2 regions of the Bacillus paralicheniformis genome follow, and region 1 is predicted to be linked to the other one. Evidence: predicted binding sites of a transcription regulator. Region 1 holds the regulator's gene; the other holds the start of a gene.
What was found. Region 1 encodes CtsR, which represses protease genes until heat stress. Its sites were predicted from a motif close to ATGGTCAATAAAGGTCAAACA; they were not measured.
Positions count from the first base shown of each region.

Region 2: CP943_RS07995 (ATP-dependent Clp protease ATP-binding subunit) is a predicted target of CtsR. The motif match lies at 3,935-3,955, and genes of this name have one in related genera.

Region 1 is NZ_CP023665.1:126,783-134,462, forward strand. Features, by position in the region: rRNA gene rrf (5S ribosomal RNA) at 1-84, shown strand, start outside; tRNA gene CP943_RS00675 (tRNA-Val) at 105-180, shown strand; tRNA gene CP943_RS00680 (tRNA-Thr) at 202-277, shown strand; tRNA gene CP943_RS00685 (tRNA-Lys) at 313-388, shown strand; tRNA gene CP943_RS00690 (tRNA-Leu) at 395-477, shown strand; tRNA gene CP943_RS00695 (tRNA-Gly) at 493-567, shown strand; tRNA gene CP943_RS00700 (tRNA-Leu) at 577-662, shown strand; tRNA gene CP943_RS00705 (tRNA-Arg) at 672-748, shown strand; tRNA gene CP943_RS00710 (tRNA-Pro) at 759-835, shown strand; tRNA gene CP943_RS00715 (tRNA-Ala) at 842-917, shown strand; rRNA gene CP943_RS00720 (16S ribosomal RNA) at 1,072-2,621, shown strand; rRNA gene CP943_RS00725 (23S ribosomal RNA) at 2,793-5,722, shown strand; rRNA gene rrf (5S ribosomal RNA) at 5,855-5,970, shown strand; gene CP943_RS00735 (CtsR family transcriptional regulator) at 6,146-6,610, shown strand; gene CP943_RS00740 (protein-arginine kinase activator protein McsA) at 6,625-7,179, shown strand; gene CP943_RS00745 (protein-arginine kinase McsB) at 7,179-7,680, shown strand, end outside.
Region 2 is NZ_CP023665.1:1,557,848-1,565,527, forward strand. Features, by position in the region: gene CP943_RS07980 (MarR family transcriptional regulator MhqR) at 1-19, shown strand, start outside; gene motB (flagellar motor protein MotB) at 43-822, opposite strand; gene motA (flagellar motor stator protein MotA) at 815-1,618, opposite strand; gene CP943_RS07995 (ATP-dependent Clp protease ATP-binding subunit) at 1,817-3,913, opposite strand; gene CP943_RS08000 (YkvI family membrane protein) at 4,134-5,171, shown strand; PreQ1 riboswitch class I at 5,253-5,297, shown strand; gene queC (7-cyano-7-deazaguanine synthase QueC) at 5,436-6,095, shown strand; gene queD (6-carboxytetrahydropterin synthase QueD) at 6,098-6,538, shown strand; gene queE (7-carboxy-7-deazaguanine synthase QueE) at 6,531-7,262, shown strand; gene queF (preQ(1) synthase) at 7,284-7,680, shown strand, end outside.

The sequences.
Region 1 (7,680 bases):
TCCCATGCCGAACACGGAAGTTAAGCTCTTCAGCGCCGATGGTAGTTGGGGGCTTCCCCCTGTGAGAGTAGGACGCCGCCAAGCTGTTGCACGCAAGTGCAAACGGAGGATTAGCTCAGCTGGGAGAGCATCTGCCTTACAAGCAGAGGGTCGGCGGTTCGATCCCGTCATCCTCCACCATTATAATATTTTGTTGATTAAGCCGGTGTAGCTCAATTGGTAGAGCAACTGACTTGTAATCAGTAGGTTGGGGGTTCAAGTCCTCTTGCCGGCACCACTTTTTTATGATATAATATTTAAGTCTCTTTTAAAGAGCCATTAGCTCAGTTGGTAGAGCATCTGACTTTTAATCAGAGGGTCGAAGGTTCGAGTCCTTCATGGCTCACCATTTTATGCGGGTGTGGCGGAATTGGCAGACGCGCTAGACTTAGGATCTAGTGTCTTTACGGCGTGGGGGTTCGAGTCCCTTCACCCGCATTATAAAAAAGATTTGCGGAAGTAGTTCAGTGGTAGAACACCACCTTGCCAAGGTGGGGGTCGCGGGTTCGAATCCCGTCTTCCGCTCCAACCATCCACGCCGGGGTGGTGGAATTGGCAGACACACAGGACTTAAAATCCTGCGGTAGGTGACTACCGTGCCGGTTCAAGTCCGGCCCTCGGCATTGACATATGCGCCCGTAGCTCAATTGGATAGAGCGTTTGACTACGGATCAAAAGGTTAGGGGTTCGACTCCTCTCGGGCGCGCCATTATGTGTAACGGGAAGTAGCTCAGCTTGGTAGAGCACATGGTTTGGGACCATGGGGTCGCAGGTTCGAATCCTGTCTTCCCGACCATTCTTTGGGGCCTTAGCTCAGCTGGGAGAGCGCCTGCTTTGCACGCAGGAGGTCAGCGGTTCGATCCCGCTAGGCTCCACCATTTATTTTCAAAAAAGCACTTGACTATTTATCTTAAAAGAGATATAATAATAGAGTTGCTTTAATAATGATCTTTGAAAACTAAACAAGACAAAACGTACCTGTTAATTCATTAAATAAATCGCACATGCGAATGTGCGTAGTCATTATCAAACTTCATGGAGAGTTTGATCCTGGCTCAGGACGAACGCTGGCGGCGTGCCTAATACATGCAAGTCGAGCGGACAGATGGGAGCTTGCTCCCTGATGTCAGCGGCGGACGGGTGAGTAACACGTGGGTAACCTGCCTGTAAGACTGGGATAACTCCGGGAAACCGGGGCTAATACCGGATGCTTGATTGAACCGCATGGTTCAATTATAAAAGGTGGCTTTTAGCTACCACTTACAGATGGACCCGCGGCGCATTAGCTAGTTGGTGAGGTAACGGCTCACCAAGGCAACGATGCGTAGCCGACCTGAGAGGGTGATCGGCCACACTGGGACTGAGACACGGCCCAGACTCCTACGGGAGGCAGCAGTAGGGAATCTTCCGCAATGGACGAAAGTCTGACGGAGCAACGCCGCGTGAGTGATGAAGGTTTTCGGATCGTAAAACTCTGTTGTTAGGGAAGAACAAGTACCGTTCGAATAGGGCGGTACCTTGACGGTACCTAACCAGAAAGCCACGGCTAACTACGTGCCAGCAGCCGCGGTAATACGTAGGTGGCAAGCGTTGTCCGGAATTATTGGGCGTAAAGCGCGCGCAGGCGGTTTCTTAAGTCTGATGTGAAAGCCCCCGGCTCAACCGGGGAGGGTCATTGGAAACTGGGGAACTTGAGTGCAGAAGAGGAGAGTGGAATTCCACGTGTAGCGGTGAAATGCGTAGAGATGTGGAGGAACACCAGTGGCGAAGGCGACTCTCTGGTCTGTAACTGACGCTGAGGCGCGAAAGCGTGGGGAGCGAACAGGATTAGATACCCTGGTAGTCCACGCCGTAAACGATGAGTGCTAAGTGTTAGAGGGTTTCCGCCCTTTAGTGCTGCAGCAAACGCATTAAGCACTCCGCCTGGGGAGTACGGTCGCAAGACTGAAACTCAAAGGAATTGACGGGGGCCCGCACAAGCGGTGGAGCATGTGGTTTAATTCGAAGCAACGCGAAGAACCTTACCAGGTCTTGACATCCTCTGACAACCCTAGAGATAGGGCTTCCCCTTCGGGGGCAGAGTGACAGGTGGTGCATGGTTGTCGTCAGCTCGTGTCGTGAGATGTTGGGTTAAGTCCCGCAACGAGCGCAACCCTTGATCTTAGTTGCCAGCATTCAGTTGGGCACTCTAAGGTGACTGCCGGTGACAAACCGGAGGAAGGTGGGGATGACGTCAAATCATCATGCCCCTTATGACCTGGGCTACACACGTGCTACAATGGGCAGAACAAAGGGCAGCGAAGCCGCGAGGCTAAGCCAATCCCACAAATCTGTTCTCAGTTCGGATCGCAGTCTGCAACTCGACTGCGTGAAGCTGGAATCGCTAGTAATCGCGGATCAGCATGCCGCGGTGAATACGTTCCCGGGCCTTGTACACACCGCCCGTCACACCACGAGAGTTTGTAACACCCGAAGTCGGTGAGGTAACCTTTTGGAGCCAGCCGCCGAAGGTGGGACAGATGATTGGGGTGAAGTCGTAACAAGGTAGCCGTATCGGAAGGTGCGGCTGGATCACCTCCTTTCTAAGGATATTATACGGAATATAAGACCTTGCGGTCTTATAGACAGGTGCGTTTAGATCTTGTTTAGTTTTGAAGGATCATTCCTTCAAAGCGTGTTCTTTGAAAACTAGATAACAGTAGACATCACATTCAATTAGTAATGCAAGATATCACGTAGTGATTCTTTTTAACGGTTAAGTTAGAAAGGGCGCACGGTGGATGCCTTGGCACTAGGAGCCGATGAAGGACGGGACGAACACCGATATGCTTCGGGGAGCTGTAAGCAAGCTTTGATCCGGAGATTTCCGAATGGGGAAACCCACTGCTCGTAATGGAGCAGTATCCATATCTGAATTCATAGGATATGAGAAGGCAGACCCGGGGAACTGAAACATCTAAGTACCCGGAGGAAGAGAAAGCAAATGCGATTCCCTGAGTAGCGGCGAGCGAAACGGGAACAGCCCAAACCAAGAGGCTTGCCTCTTGGGGTTGTAGGACACTCTGTACGGAGTTACAAAGGAACGAGGTAGATGAAGAGGCCTGGAAAGGCCCGCCATAGGAGGTAACAGCCCTGTAGTCAAAACTTCGTTCTCTCCTGAGTGGATCCTGAGTACGGCGGAACACGTGAAATTCCGTCGGAATCCGGGAGGACCATCTCCCAAGGCTAAATACTCCCTAGTGACCGATAGTGAACCAGTACCGTGAGGGAAAGGTGAAAAGCACCCCGGAAGGGGAGTGAAAGAGATCCTGAAACCGTGTGCCTACAAGTAGTCAGAGCCCGTTAACGGGTGATGGCGTGCCTTTTGTAGAATGAACCGGCGAGTTACGATCCCGTGCAAGGTTAAGTTTGAAAAGACGGAGCCGCAGCGAAAGCGAGTCTGAATAGGGCGCATGAGTACGTGGTCGTAGACCCGAAACCAGGTGATCTACCCATGTCCAGGGTGAAGTTCAGGTAACACTGAATGGAGGCCCGAACCCACGCACGTTGAAAAGTGCGGGGATGAGGTGTGGGTAGGGGTGAAATGCCAATCGAACCTGGAGATAGCTGGTTCTCTCCGAAATAGCTTTAGGGCTAGCCTCAAGGTAAGAGTCTTGGAGGTAGAGCACTGATTGGACTAGGGGCCCCTACCGGGTTACCGAATTCAGTCAAACTCCGAATGCCAAAGACTTATCCTTGGGAGTCAGACTGCGAGTGATAAGATCCGTAGTCGAAAGGGAAACAGCCCAGACCGCCAGCTAAGGTCCCAAAGTATACGTTAAGTGGAAAAGGATGTGGAGTTGCTTAGACAACCAGGATGTTGGCTTAGAAGCAGCCATCATTTAAAGAGTGCGTAATAGCTCACTGGTCGAGTGACTCTGCGCCGAAAATGTACCGGGGCTAAACGTATCACCGAAGCTGCGGACTGTTCTTACGAACAGTGGTAGGAGAGCGTTCTAAGGGCTGTGAAGCGAGACCGGAAGGACTCGTGGAGCGCTTAGAAGTGAGAATGCCGGTATGAGTAGCGAAAGAGGGGTGAGAATCCCCTCCACCGAATGCCTAAGGTTTCCTGAGGAAGGCTCGTCCGCTCAGGGTTAGTCGGGACCTAAGCCGAGGCCGAAAGGCGTAGGCGATGGACAACAGGTTGATATTCCTGTACCACCTCCTCACCATTTGAGCAATGGGGGGACGCAGGAGGATAGGGTAAGCGCGGTATTGGATATCCGCGTCCAAGCAGTTAGGCTGGGAAATAGGCAAATCCGTTTCCCGTAAGGCTGAGCTGTGATGGCGAGCGAAATATAGTAGCGAAGTTCCTGATTCCACACTGCCAAGAAAAGCCTCTAGCGAGGTGAGAGGTGCCCGTACCGCAAACCGACACAGGTAGGCGAGGAGAGAATCCTAAGGTGATCGAGAGAACTCTCGTTAAGGAACTCGGCAAAATGACCCCGTAACTTCGGGAGAAGGGGTGCTCTGTTAGGGTGCAAGCCCGAGAGAGCCGCAGTGAATAGGCCCAGGCGACTGTTTAGCAAAAACACAGGTCTCTGCGAAGCCGTAAGGCGAAGTATAGGGGCTGACGCCTGCCCGGTGCTGGAAGGTTAAGAGGAGCGCTTAGCGTAAGCGAAGGTGCGAATTGAAGCCCCAGTAAACGGCGGCCGTAACTATAACGGTCCTAAGGTAGCGAAATTCCTTGTCGGGTAAGTTCCGACCCGCACGAAAGGCGCAACGATCTGGGCACTGTCTCAACGAGAGACTCGGTGAAATTATAGTACCTGTGAAGATGCAGGTTACCCGCGACAGGACGGAAAGACCCCGTGGAGCTTTACTGCAGCCTGATATTGAATGTTGGTACAGCTTGTACAGGATAGGTAGGAGCCTTGGAAACCGGAGCGCCAGCTTCGGTGGAGGCATCGGTGGGATACTACCCTGGCTGTATTGACCTTCTAACCCGCCGCCCTTATCGGGCGGGGAGACAGTGTCAGGTGGGCAGTTTGACTGGGGCGGTCGCCTCCTAAAAGGTAACGGAGGCGCCCAAAGGTTCCCTCAGAATGGTTGGAAATCATTCGCAGAGTGTAAAGGCACAAGGGAGCTTGACTGCGAGACCTACAAGTCGAGCAGGGACGAAAGTCGGGCTTAGTGATCCGGTGGTTCCGCATGGAAGGGCCATCGCTCAACGGATAAAAGCTACCCCGGGGATAACAGGCTTATCTCCCCCAAGAGTCCACATCGACGGGGAGGTTTGGCACCTCGATGTCGGCTCATCGCATCCTGGGGCTGTAGTCGGTCCCAAGGGTTGGGCTGTTCGCCCATTAAAGCGGTACGCGAGCTGGGTTCAGAACGTCGTGAGACAGTTCGGTCCCTATCCGTCGCGGGCGCAGGAAATTTGAGAGGAGCTGTCCTTAGTACGAGAGGACCGGGATGGACGCACCGCTGGTGTACCAGTTGTTCTGCCAAGGGCATCGCTGGGTAGCTATGTGCGGACGGGATAAGTGCTGAAAGCATCTAAGCATGAAGCCCCCCTCAAGATGAGATTTCCCATTCCGCAAGGAAGTAAGATCCCTGAAAGATGATCAGGTTGATAGGTCTGAGGTGGAAGTGTGGCGACACATGGAGCTGACAGATACTAATCGATCGAGGACTTAACCTAAATGTTTGTGAATTGTCTGACCGTTATCTAGTTTTGAGAGAATGCTCTCAGAAAGCCAAAGGCAAGGAAACTCGGCTAAAGGCCCTCACATCCTGTGAGGAACGCCCAGTACCTTCATCCTGAAGGCAATAGTTTGGTGGCGATAGCGAAGAGGTCACACCCGTTCCCATGCCGAACACGGAAGTTAAGCTCTTCAGCGCCGATGGTAGTTGGGGGATTCCCCCTGTGAGAGTAGGACGCCGCCAAGCGATGAAAAAGACCAGCTTATATAAGCTGGTCTTTTTTCTTGTTCCCTAAGGTTTTACGATAGCCAAAAGTGGAAATAATAAAGGACGAAGAGCAATTAGTTGAAAAAAAAGCGAAAACCACTTATAGTAAAGTTAAAGTCAAATATAGTCAAAGTCAAGTGAAGGAGGGGGCTGAGTGGGGAAAAATATTTCTGACATAATCGAACAGTATTTGAAACAAATATTAGAACAGAACGGGAAAGAAATATTAGAGATTAAACGGAGCGAAATAGCCGATAAATTTCAGTGTGTTCCTTCTCAGATCAATTACGTGATCAATACGCGTTTTACGAGTGAGCGCGGATACATCGTCGAAAGCAAAAGAGGCGGCGGCGGTTATATCCGAATTATTAAAATTAAAATGAACGATAAAATTGATTTGATTGACAACATTATGAATCATATCTATACAAGGCTCTCCCAGGCTGCTTCAGACGATATCATTTTAAGGCTTTTAGAAAATGGTGTCATTACAAAAAGTGAAGCAAAATTGATGGTGAGTGTCATGGATCGTTCTGTATTATATATTGATTTGCCTGAACGAGACGAATTAAGAGCAAGAATGATGAAAGCCATGCTTACGTCACTTAAATTTAAGTAAAGCGGGTGAGAAGCGTGATATGTCAAGAGTGTAAAGAAAGACCAGCAACTTTTCACTTTACGAAAGTCATTAATGGCGAAAAAAAAGAAATGCATATCTGTGAACAATGTGCGAAAGAAAACAGTGAGTCATATTCTATGAATGAAAGTGGCGGATTTTCCATCCATAATTTATTATCCGGACTGCTGAATTTTGACTCGTCTTTTACTAACAGCAGCGAGGCTCAGCTTTTTCAACAGCCGGACCAGGTTCTGAGATGCAAAAAATGCAATATGACATTCCCGGAATTTCGAAAAACAGGCCGATTTGGATGTTCGGAATGTTATAAAACCTTCCATTCCTATATCACTCCGGTTTTAAGGAAAGTTCACAGCGGGAACACGGTCCATGCCGGTAAAATACCAAAGCGGATCGGCGGTAACCTGCATGTAAGAAGACAAATTGAAGCATTGAAAAAAGAGCTGAAAGAATTAATTCAGCAGGAGGAATTTGAAAAAGCAGCCAACATTAGAGACCAGATCAGGTCGCTTGAACAAAACCTGAATGCAAACAAGGAGGAGGAGGACTGATGTCACTGCAGCATTTTATTCAGAATGCTTTAAGCAATTGGATGCGGCAGGAAGGCCCTGAAAGTGACATCGTGCTTAGCAGCCGGATCCGTCTTGCTCGCAACTTGGATAAAGTTCGTTTTCCAACGCTTTTTTCAAACGAAGAGGCTTCAGCGATTATTACATTGTTTGAAGAACAATTCACAGGCTATGAAGTGCCAGGTATCGGGAAATTTGAGCTTGTGAAAATGGATCAGGTGCAGCCTTTGGAAAAAAGGGTTCTTGTAGAAAAACATCTGATCAGTCCGCATTTGACGGAAGCTTCCTTTGGCGCATGCCTTCTTTCTGAAAATGAAGAAGTGAGTATTATGCTGAATGAGGAAGATCATATTCGCATTCAATGTCTGTTCCCGGGATTTCAGCTTTCAGAAGCATTAAAAGCAGCAAATCAGGTGGACGATTGGATTGAAGAACGGATTGACTATGCTTTTTCAGAACAAAGAGGCTACTTGACCAGCTGTC
Region 2 (7,680 bases), 1.4 Mb from region 1:
TTATAAGGGCAAAGAATAAGGAAGCTGCCAAAAGGCAGCTTCCTATTCTTTTTTATTCAAGTTTTCCTGGCCGATCGGCAGGATGAGGATTTCAACGCGTCTGTTTTTCCTTCTTCCTTCTTCGGTGTCATTTGAAGCGATCGGTTTAAATTCTCCGTAGCCTTTCGCGCTGAATATCTTGGCGTCAAGCTTGGGATTTTCGATTAAAAGCCCCATGAAATTGACTGCCCGCATCACGCTTAAATGCCAATTTGATTTAAATTGAGAATTTCGAATCGGCACATTGTCCGTATGTCCGCTGATTACGATATTGCGGGGCGGATTCAAGACGAGAAGGTCGGATACTTCCTTGGCCAGCGGAATGTCCTGCTGGCGGATCTCCGCTTTTCCGGAATCAAAAAAGATATTATCCTCGATGGAAAGGAGGAGGCCTTCGTCTGTCAGCTTCGTATTGACCTGTTTTTCAAGACTTTTCTCTTTAATAAACCGGTTGACCTGCTCCTGAATTTTTTTCAGCGACTGCTTGTCTTTTTCTTTTTGATCTTGAGAGAGATCTTTTGCTTGGTCAGGGCTTTTTCCATCTTCGGTTGTGCTCGTTTTCGGCTCGGTGAAGCTGGAATAATCCATCATTCCTGTTCCGCCGGTAAATACGGCATTGAATGATTTAGACAGCATATCGAACTTCTTGGCGTCGATTGAGCTCATGGCAAACAGTACGATGAACAAGGCCAAAAGCAGTGTCAGCAGGTCGGCATATGGGATGAGCCAAGACTCATCCACGTGTTCTTCATGGTCTTTTTTGTGCTTCTTTTTTCTAGCCATTGCTGCTGTCTCCTTTGTCTCCTTCTGGGATGACGATGCTGGAGCGTTCGCTTGGAGAGACATACATCAAAAGCTTTTGTTCAATGACTTTTGGCGCTTGGCCTTCCAAGATCGAAAGGATGCCTTCAATCATGACTTCGCGGACTTTGACTTCCTGTTTGGATTTCCGCTTTAATTTATTGGCAAAAGGATGCCATAGTACATATCCGGTGAAGATCCCGAGAAGGGTCGCGACAAAAGCGGCGCTGATCGCATGTCCAAGCGCTTCAGTGTCGCTCATATCCGCAAGCGCGGCGATCAGTCCGACAACAGCGCCCAAAACGCCGAGTGTCGGTGCGTATGTGCCCGCCTGGGTAAAAATGCCCGCTCCGACTTGATGTCTTTCTTCCATTGCTTCAACTTCTTCAGTTAAAACGTCCCTGATAAATTCGGCACTTTGGCCGTCTACTGCCATGCTCATGCCGTTTTTCAAAAATTCATCATCGATCTCATTCAAATTTGCTTCCAAAGCGAGAAGTCCTTCACGTCTTGCGATTTGTGCCCACTCGGAAAACATCGGGATCAATTCGTTGATTTCGATCATCTTCTTCTCTTTGAACAAGATGCCGAAGAGTTTGGGAACCTTTTTGATCTCGCGGATTGGAAAAGCGATCACAACTGCTGCGATTGTACCGACAAGGATGATCAGCCATGCCGCGGGATTGACGAGAACGGAAGGGCTGACACCTTTCATGACCATGCCGACACCTACTCCGATGATAGCTAAGATGATTCCAATTAACGATGTTTTGTCCATTTTTTCACCAATTCCTTTAACTAACTTTTCTATCGTTAATATCGGTGTTGCGTGATAGGAACTTTAGGGTGTTTCTTAAATTGTTTCAAAATCATGGTGAAAAGGGACTTTAGGGTTATTTAATGTTAAAAAATAGAATTTTTGTGATTCTTACGTTGTATGTAAAGCGGCCTCCGCAATTGGAGGCCGTTATGTGTGTTATGCGGTTGGTTTCACCAAGATTTCATCGTTTTCAACGATAACCGCAAAACCGTTGATGTGTTCTTCTTCAAGCAGCAGATCGGTCATTTGATCTTCGACTGCTGTTTGAATGGTTCGTCTTAATGGGCGGGCGCCGAAGGCCGGATGGTATCCGATTTCAGCAATTTTTTCTTTTGCTTCATCTGAAACTTCAAGCCTCATGTTTTGCTCTTTTAACGTTTCTTCAAGCTCTTCCAGCAAGAGAGTGACGATCTTGACCAGATCTTCTTTTTCGAGCGGCTGGAACTCGATGATGCTGTCAAATCTGTTCAGGAATTCCGGCTTAAAGTAGCTGCTTAGGGAATCGATCATTGATTGTTCGCCCATTACTTGTTCTTCCCGGTTAAAACCGACAGTTGTCCGCTTTTCAGATACTCCGGCATTGCTTGTCATAATGATGACGGTATCTTTAAAGCTGACCGTCCGTCCTTGGCTGTCTGTCAGACGTCCGTCTTCCATGATTTGCAGGAACATGTGCTGAACATCGGGATGGGCTTTTTCGATTTCATCAAGCAAAACGATGCTGTACGGGTTCCTCCGGACTTTTTCGGTGAGCTGTCCGGCTTCTTCGTGGCCGACATATCCAGGAGGTGAACCGATCAGCTTCGATACGGCGTGTTTTTCCATGTATTCGCTCATATCGAGGCGGATGACGGCATCCTTCGTGCCGAACAGTTCTTCCGCAAGCCTTTTAGAAAGTTCTGTTTTACCGACACCTGTCGGGCCGACGAACAGGAATGAACCGACTGGCCTGTTTTTTGATTTCAGGCCGGCGCGGCTTCTTTTGACGGCTTTTGCCACTTTTTTTACCGCTTCTTTTTGACCGATCACGCGGCTTGAAAGGTTTGCTTCAAGCTCTTTCATTTTCTTCTGATCGTCGTGCTGAAGCTTGCCGACCGGAATGCCGGTTTTTTGTTCGATGATCGCTTGAATGTCTTCAGCTTTAACGGTTGCCCGTTTTTCTTCCGCATGGTTTTCCATTTTTTTGTGCAGTGCTTCTTCTTCATCGCGGAGCTTTGCTGCAAGCTCATAGTTTTCTTCCTGCAGCGCTTTAGCTTTTTCCGCTTCGATTTCTTTCAGGCGTTGGGAAGCTTGTTCACCGCTGACCGTGTCGATTTTCAAGTTCGCTTTTGAACCGGCTTCATCCAAAAGGTCGATCGCCTTATCGGGAAGATGACGGTCCTGAATATAGCGGCTAGACAGAACGACGCAGGCTTTGATCGCTTCATCCGTGTAAGTTACATCATGATACGCTTCGTATTTTTCTTTCAGCCCGTTTAAAATCGCCGCGGTCTGCTCAATTGTCGGTTCATGCACCATGATCGGCTGGAAGCGCCGCTCTAATGCTGCATCTTTTTCGATTTGGCGATATTCTTTCAACGTCGTCGCGCCGATGACTTGCAGTTCGCCTCTGGCAAGCGCAGGTTTTAAAATGTTGCTGGCGTCCATGGAGCCTTCGGCAGAGCCTGCTCCGACAAGAAGGTGAATTTCGTCAATAAACAAGACCGCGTTTTTGCGTTCTTTCAGCTCTTTCATCAGCTGTTTCATTCTTTCTTCAAATTGTCCTCTGATGCCGGTGTTTGCTACAAGGGAAGCGACATCAAGCAGGTAGAGTTCTTTGTTTTTCAATTTATTTGGAACATCGCCTTCGGCGATTTTGAGAGCAAGTCCTTCAGCAACGGCTGTTTTACCAACGCCCGGTTCACCGATTAAGACAGGGTTGTTTTTATTTCTGCGGTTTAAGATCTCGATTACACGGGCCACTTCATCATCGCGGCCGATCACCGGATCGAGCAAGCCTGTCTTTGCGGCATTCGTTAAGTTGACGGCAAGTTCATCGAGCAAGCCTTTTTTGGCAGCGGTTTGCGTCTGCGCTTGTGATGGCTGGCTGAAGAAAGAACCTCCTCCGCCAAAAAAATGATTTCCTGAAAACATAGAAGGCTGAGTCAGCTCTTTATAGCAGTCTTCACATAAATCCATTTGCTTTTTTGTAAAGTTGATTTGCATGTTCAGGCGAATCGTCGCCTCATTTTTTTGACAATGTTGACAACGCATTTGCCAAAACCCCCTTTATTGAATTTGACCTTTTTTGACCAATTGACTTTGAAAAAATGGTCTGTAGTTTGACCATTTCTGACTATTAGTATACATTGACCTTCTTTGACTTTCAAGTTCTATGCTTTTTCCTTTTTGTTCCTGAATGAGAAGTTGTCCTTCTTTTTAAAGGACATGGCTCATATGGTGTAGAAAGGGAATTCGTTTACGGAGGAGTCGTATGAGTCAATCACATGGATCAGCCTTTCAGCTGGCATTTGTTTATGTAGGAACGGTCGTCGGAGCCGGATTTGCAACTGGAAGAGAAATCGTCGAGTTTTTTTTAAGATTCGGCTGGCCGGGGTTAGCCGGAATTTTGATCAGCGGACTGATGTTTACATTTCTCGGCGCAAAAATGATGCTGATTGCGGTCAGAATCAATGCCAAATCTTATCAGGAGCTGAATCAATATTTATTCGGCCATACGCTCGGGAAACTTGTCAATGTCTTCATGCTCGTGATTTTGCTCGGCGTGACGTCTGTCATGCTGTCCGGAGCGGGGGCGATATTTGAGGAACAGCTCGGCTTTTCAAACCAAGCGGGGATGATTGCGACGATTGCCTTGAGTCTGTTTGTCATGATGAAGGGCGTTAAAGGGATATTCGGCGTCAATGTCATTGTCGTTCCGCTGCTGCTTCTGTTCACAGTCATCGTCCTGTTCGATTCGTTTATTTTCAGAGGGCCGGAGATCCACAATTTGGCGGCATTCTCGGCGGCAAAACCCGATTGGATTTTATCCGCTGTTTCGTACGGCGCTTTTAATTTGTCGCTCGCACAGGCGGTTCTCGTGCCGATCGCTTCTGAACTGAAATCTGAACAGCTCATTATAAAAGGAGCATTAATCGGAGGGTGTCTGCTTACCCTTGTGTTGATCGCGAGCTTTCTGTCTCTTTCAACATTGCCTGATGTCCTGTTATACGAAGTTCCGATGGCACAGGTTGTATTCATTGTCCAACATTCTGTCCATATCATCTATCTGTTTATCATTTTCGGGGAAGTCTTCACATCGGTCATCGGCAATTTATATGGTCTTGAAAAGCAGATTAATGAATATCTTCATATGAAAAGCCTGTATGTATTTATGTTCATCCTGCTGACAATCTACTTGACGGGACAAATCGGCTACGGAAAACTGATATCGACCATTTATCCTTTGTTCGGCCAGCTGAGCCTCGTCTTTATATTCTTTTTGATCGTCAAAAGGGTGCCTGAGCGTTGAATGGCAGGCATTGCACTTGGCGAAACATGCGATTTGTGATAAGATGGCGAAGGAAAATTGAAACAAAATCCGCTTGAAACTGCGGGAGAGGTTCTAGCAAAACCCTCTATAAAAAACTAAGGAAAGCTGTATCCTTGGGGTATGGCCTTTTTTATTGTTTTTTTGCTAGAACACTTTTCTCACAGAGAAAGGTGTTTTTTCGTTTAGATATCAGTGAATCTCTTCTTTTATGAAATACTGACGGAAAGCGGAGAAGGAGGAATTATGAAACAGGAAAAAGCGATCGTCGTATTCAGCGGCGGTCAGGACAGTACGACTTGCCTTTTGTGGGCGCTTCGGCAATTTCAGGAGGTGGAAGCGGTCACCTTCCAATATAATCAGCGGCACCGAGAGGAAATCGAAGTCGCGAAAAAGATCGCTGAAAAGCTTGGCGTCAAGCATCACCTTCTTGATATGGAACTGTTAAATCAGCTCGCGCCGAATGCTTTGACAAGGGATGATATCGAGATTGAGGCGAAAGAAGGCGAACTTCCGTCCACTTTTGTTCCGGGACGCAACCTCGTGTTTTTATCGTTCGCTTCGATCCTCGCCTACCAGGTCGGCGCGCGGCACATCATAACAGGTGTATGCGAGACGGATTTCAGCGGCTATCCGGATTGCCGGGATGAGTTCGTCAAATCCTGCAATGTCACTGTCAACTTGGCGATGGAGCGCCCGTTTGTCATCCACACGCCGCTGATGTGGCTGAACAAGGCGGAAACGTGGGAGCTCGCCGATGAGCTTGATGCGCTTGATTTCGTGAAAAACGAGACGCTGACGTGCTACAACGGAATCATTGCCGACGGCTGCGGCGAATGCCCGGCCTGCAAGCTTCGGGCGAATGGCTACAATGAATATATGAAAATGAAAAAGGAGCGAGCTTAACAGTGCTTACACAAATTTACCCGCAACCAAGCCATCCTTACTCTTTTGAACTAAATAAAGATATGCAGATGTCAGCCGCGCATTTTATTCCGAGAGAGGATGCGGGCGCATGCAGCAGAGTCCACGGCCATACGTATACAATCAATATCACGATTGCCGGGGATGAATTGAATGAATCAGGATTCCTTGTCAACTTCAGCACCATTAAAAAATTGATCCACGGGGAATACGATCATACGCTTTTAAATGACCATCAGGAATTTTCGGGTGAAAGCGCGGATCGGATCCCTTCGACAGAAGTGGTGGCGAAAACGATTTACGATAAAACAGAGGCTTATTTGAAAGATCTCAAAAACCGTCCGCATTGCGTTCAGGTGTTTGTCAGGGAAACGCCGACAAGCTATGTCGTCTACCGTCCGAAACCGGGTGTTCACAATGGCTAAGCCGATTCCCGTACTTGAAATTTTCGGTCCGACGGTTCAGGGAGAGGGGATGGTCATCGGGCAAAAAACGATGTTTGTCAGAACAGCCGGCTGCGACTATTCGTGCAGCTGGTGCGATTCAGCTTTTACCTGGGACGGTTCGGCGAAAAAAGACATCAAATGGATGACCGCGGAAGAAGTATACGAATCTCTTAAAGACATCGGCGGAAACGCCTTCTCGCACGTTACGATTTCAGGAGGCAACCCGGCGCTTTTAAAACAGCTGGACGGACTGATTTCCCTTTTAAAAGAAAACGGTATACGGACAGCGCTTGAGACGCAAGGGACGTTTTATCAAGACTGGTTTGCCGGAATCGATGATTTAACAATTTCGCCAAAGCCGCCGAGCTCCAATATGAAAACCGATTTTAACAAGCTTGATCATATTGTTGAAAAACTGAAAGAGCACGGTCAGGCGGCAGCGGCAAGTTTGAAGGTCGTCATATTCACGGCGGAAGACCTTCAATTTGCAAAGCAAGTTCACCAGCGTTATCCTGATGTCCCGTTCTTTCTCCAAGTCGGAAATGACGACGTTCATACAGAAGACCAAGTGCGGCTCGTCGAACGGCTGCTTCAAAAGTATGAACAGCTGGTAGAAGCGGTCACGCGCGACCCTGAATTGAACCGCGTCCGCGTTCTCCCGCAGCTCCACACCCTGATCTGGGGTAACAAACGAGGCGTTTGATTGAAGAAAGGAAGATGAATGATGACCACAAGAAAAGATTCAGAACTCGAAGGCGTAACCCTTCTTGGAAATCAAGGCACCAATTATTTGTTTGACTATTCTCCGGAAGTGCTTGAGTCTTTCCCGAATAAACACGAAAACAGGGACTACTTCGTGAAATTCAACTGCCCTGAATTCACATCCCTGTGCCCGAAAACCGGACAGCCCGATTTTGCCACGATCTATATCAGTTACATCCCTGATAAAAAAATGGTAGAAAGCAAGTCTTTGAAACTGTATCTCTTCAGTTTCCGAAATCACGGCGATTTTCACGAAGACTGCATGAACATCATCATGAACGATTTAATTGAGCTGATGGATCCGCGCTACATCGAAGTCTGGGGCAAATTCACCCCGAGAGGCGGAATCTCGATCGACC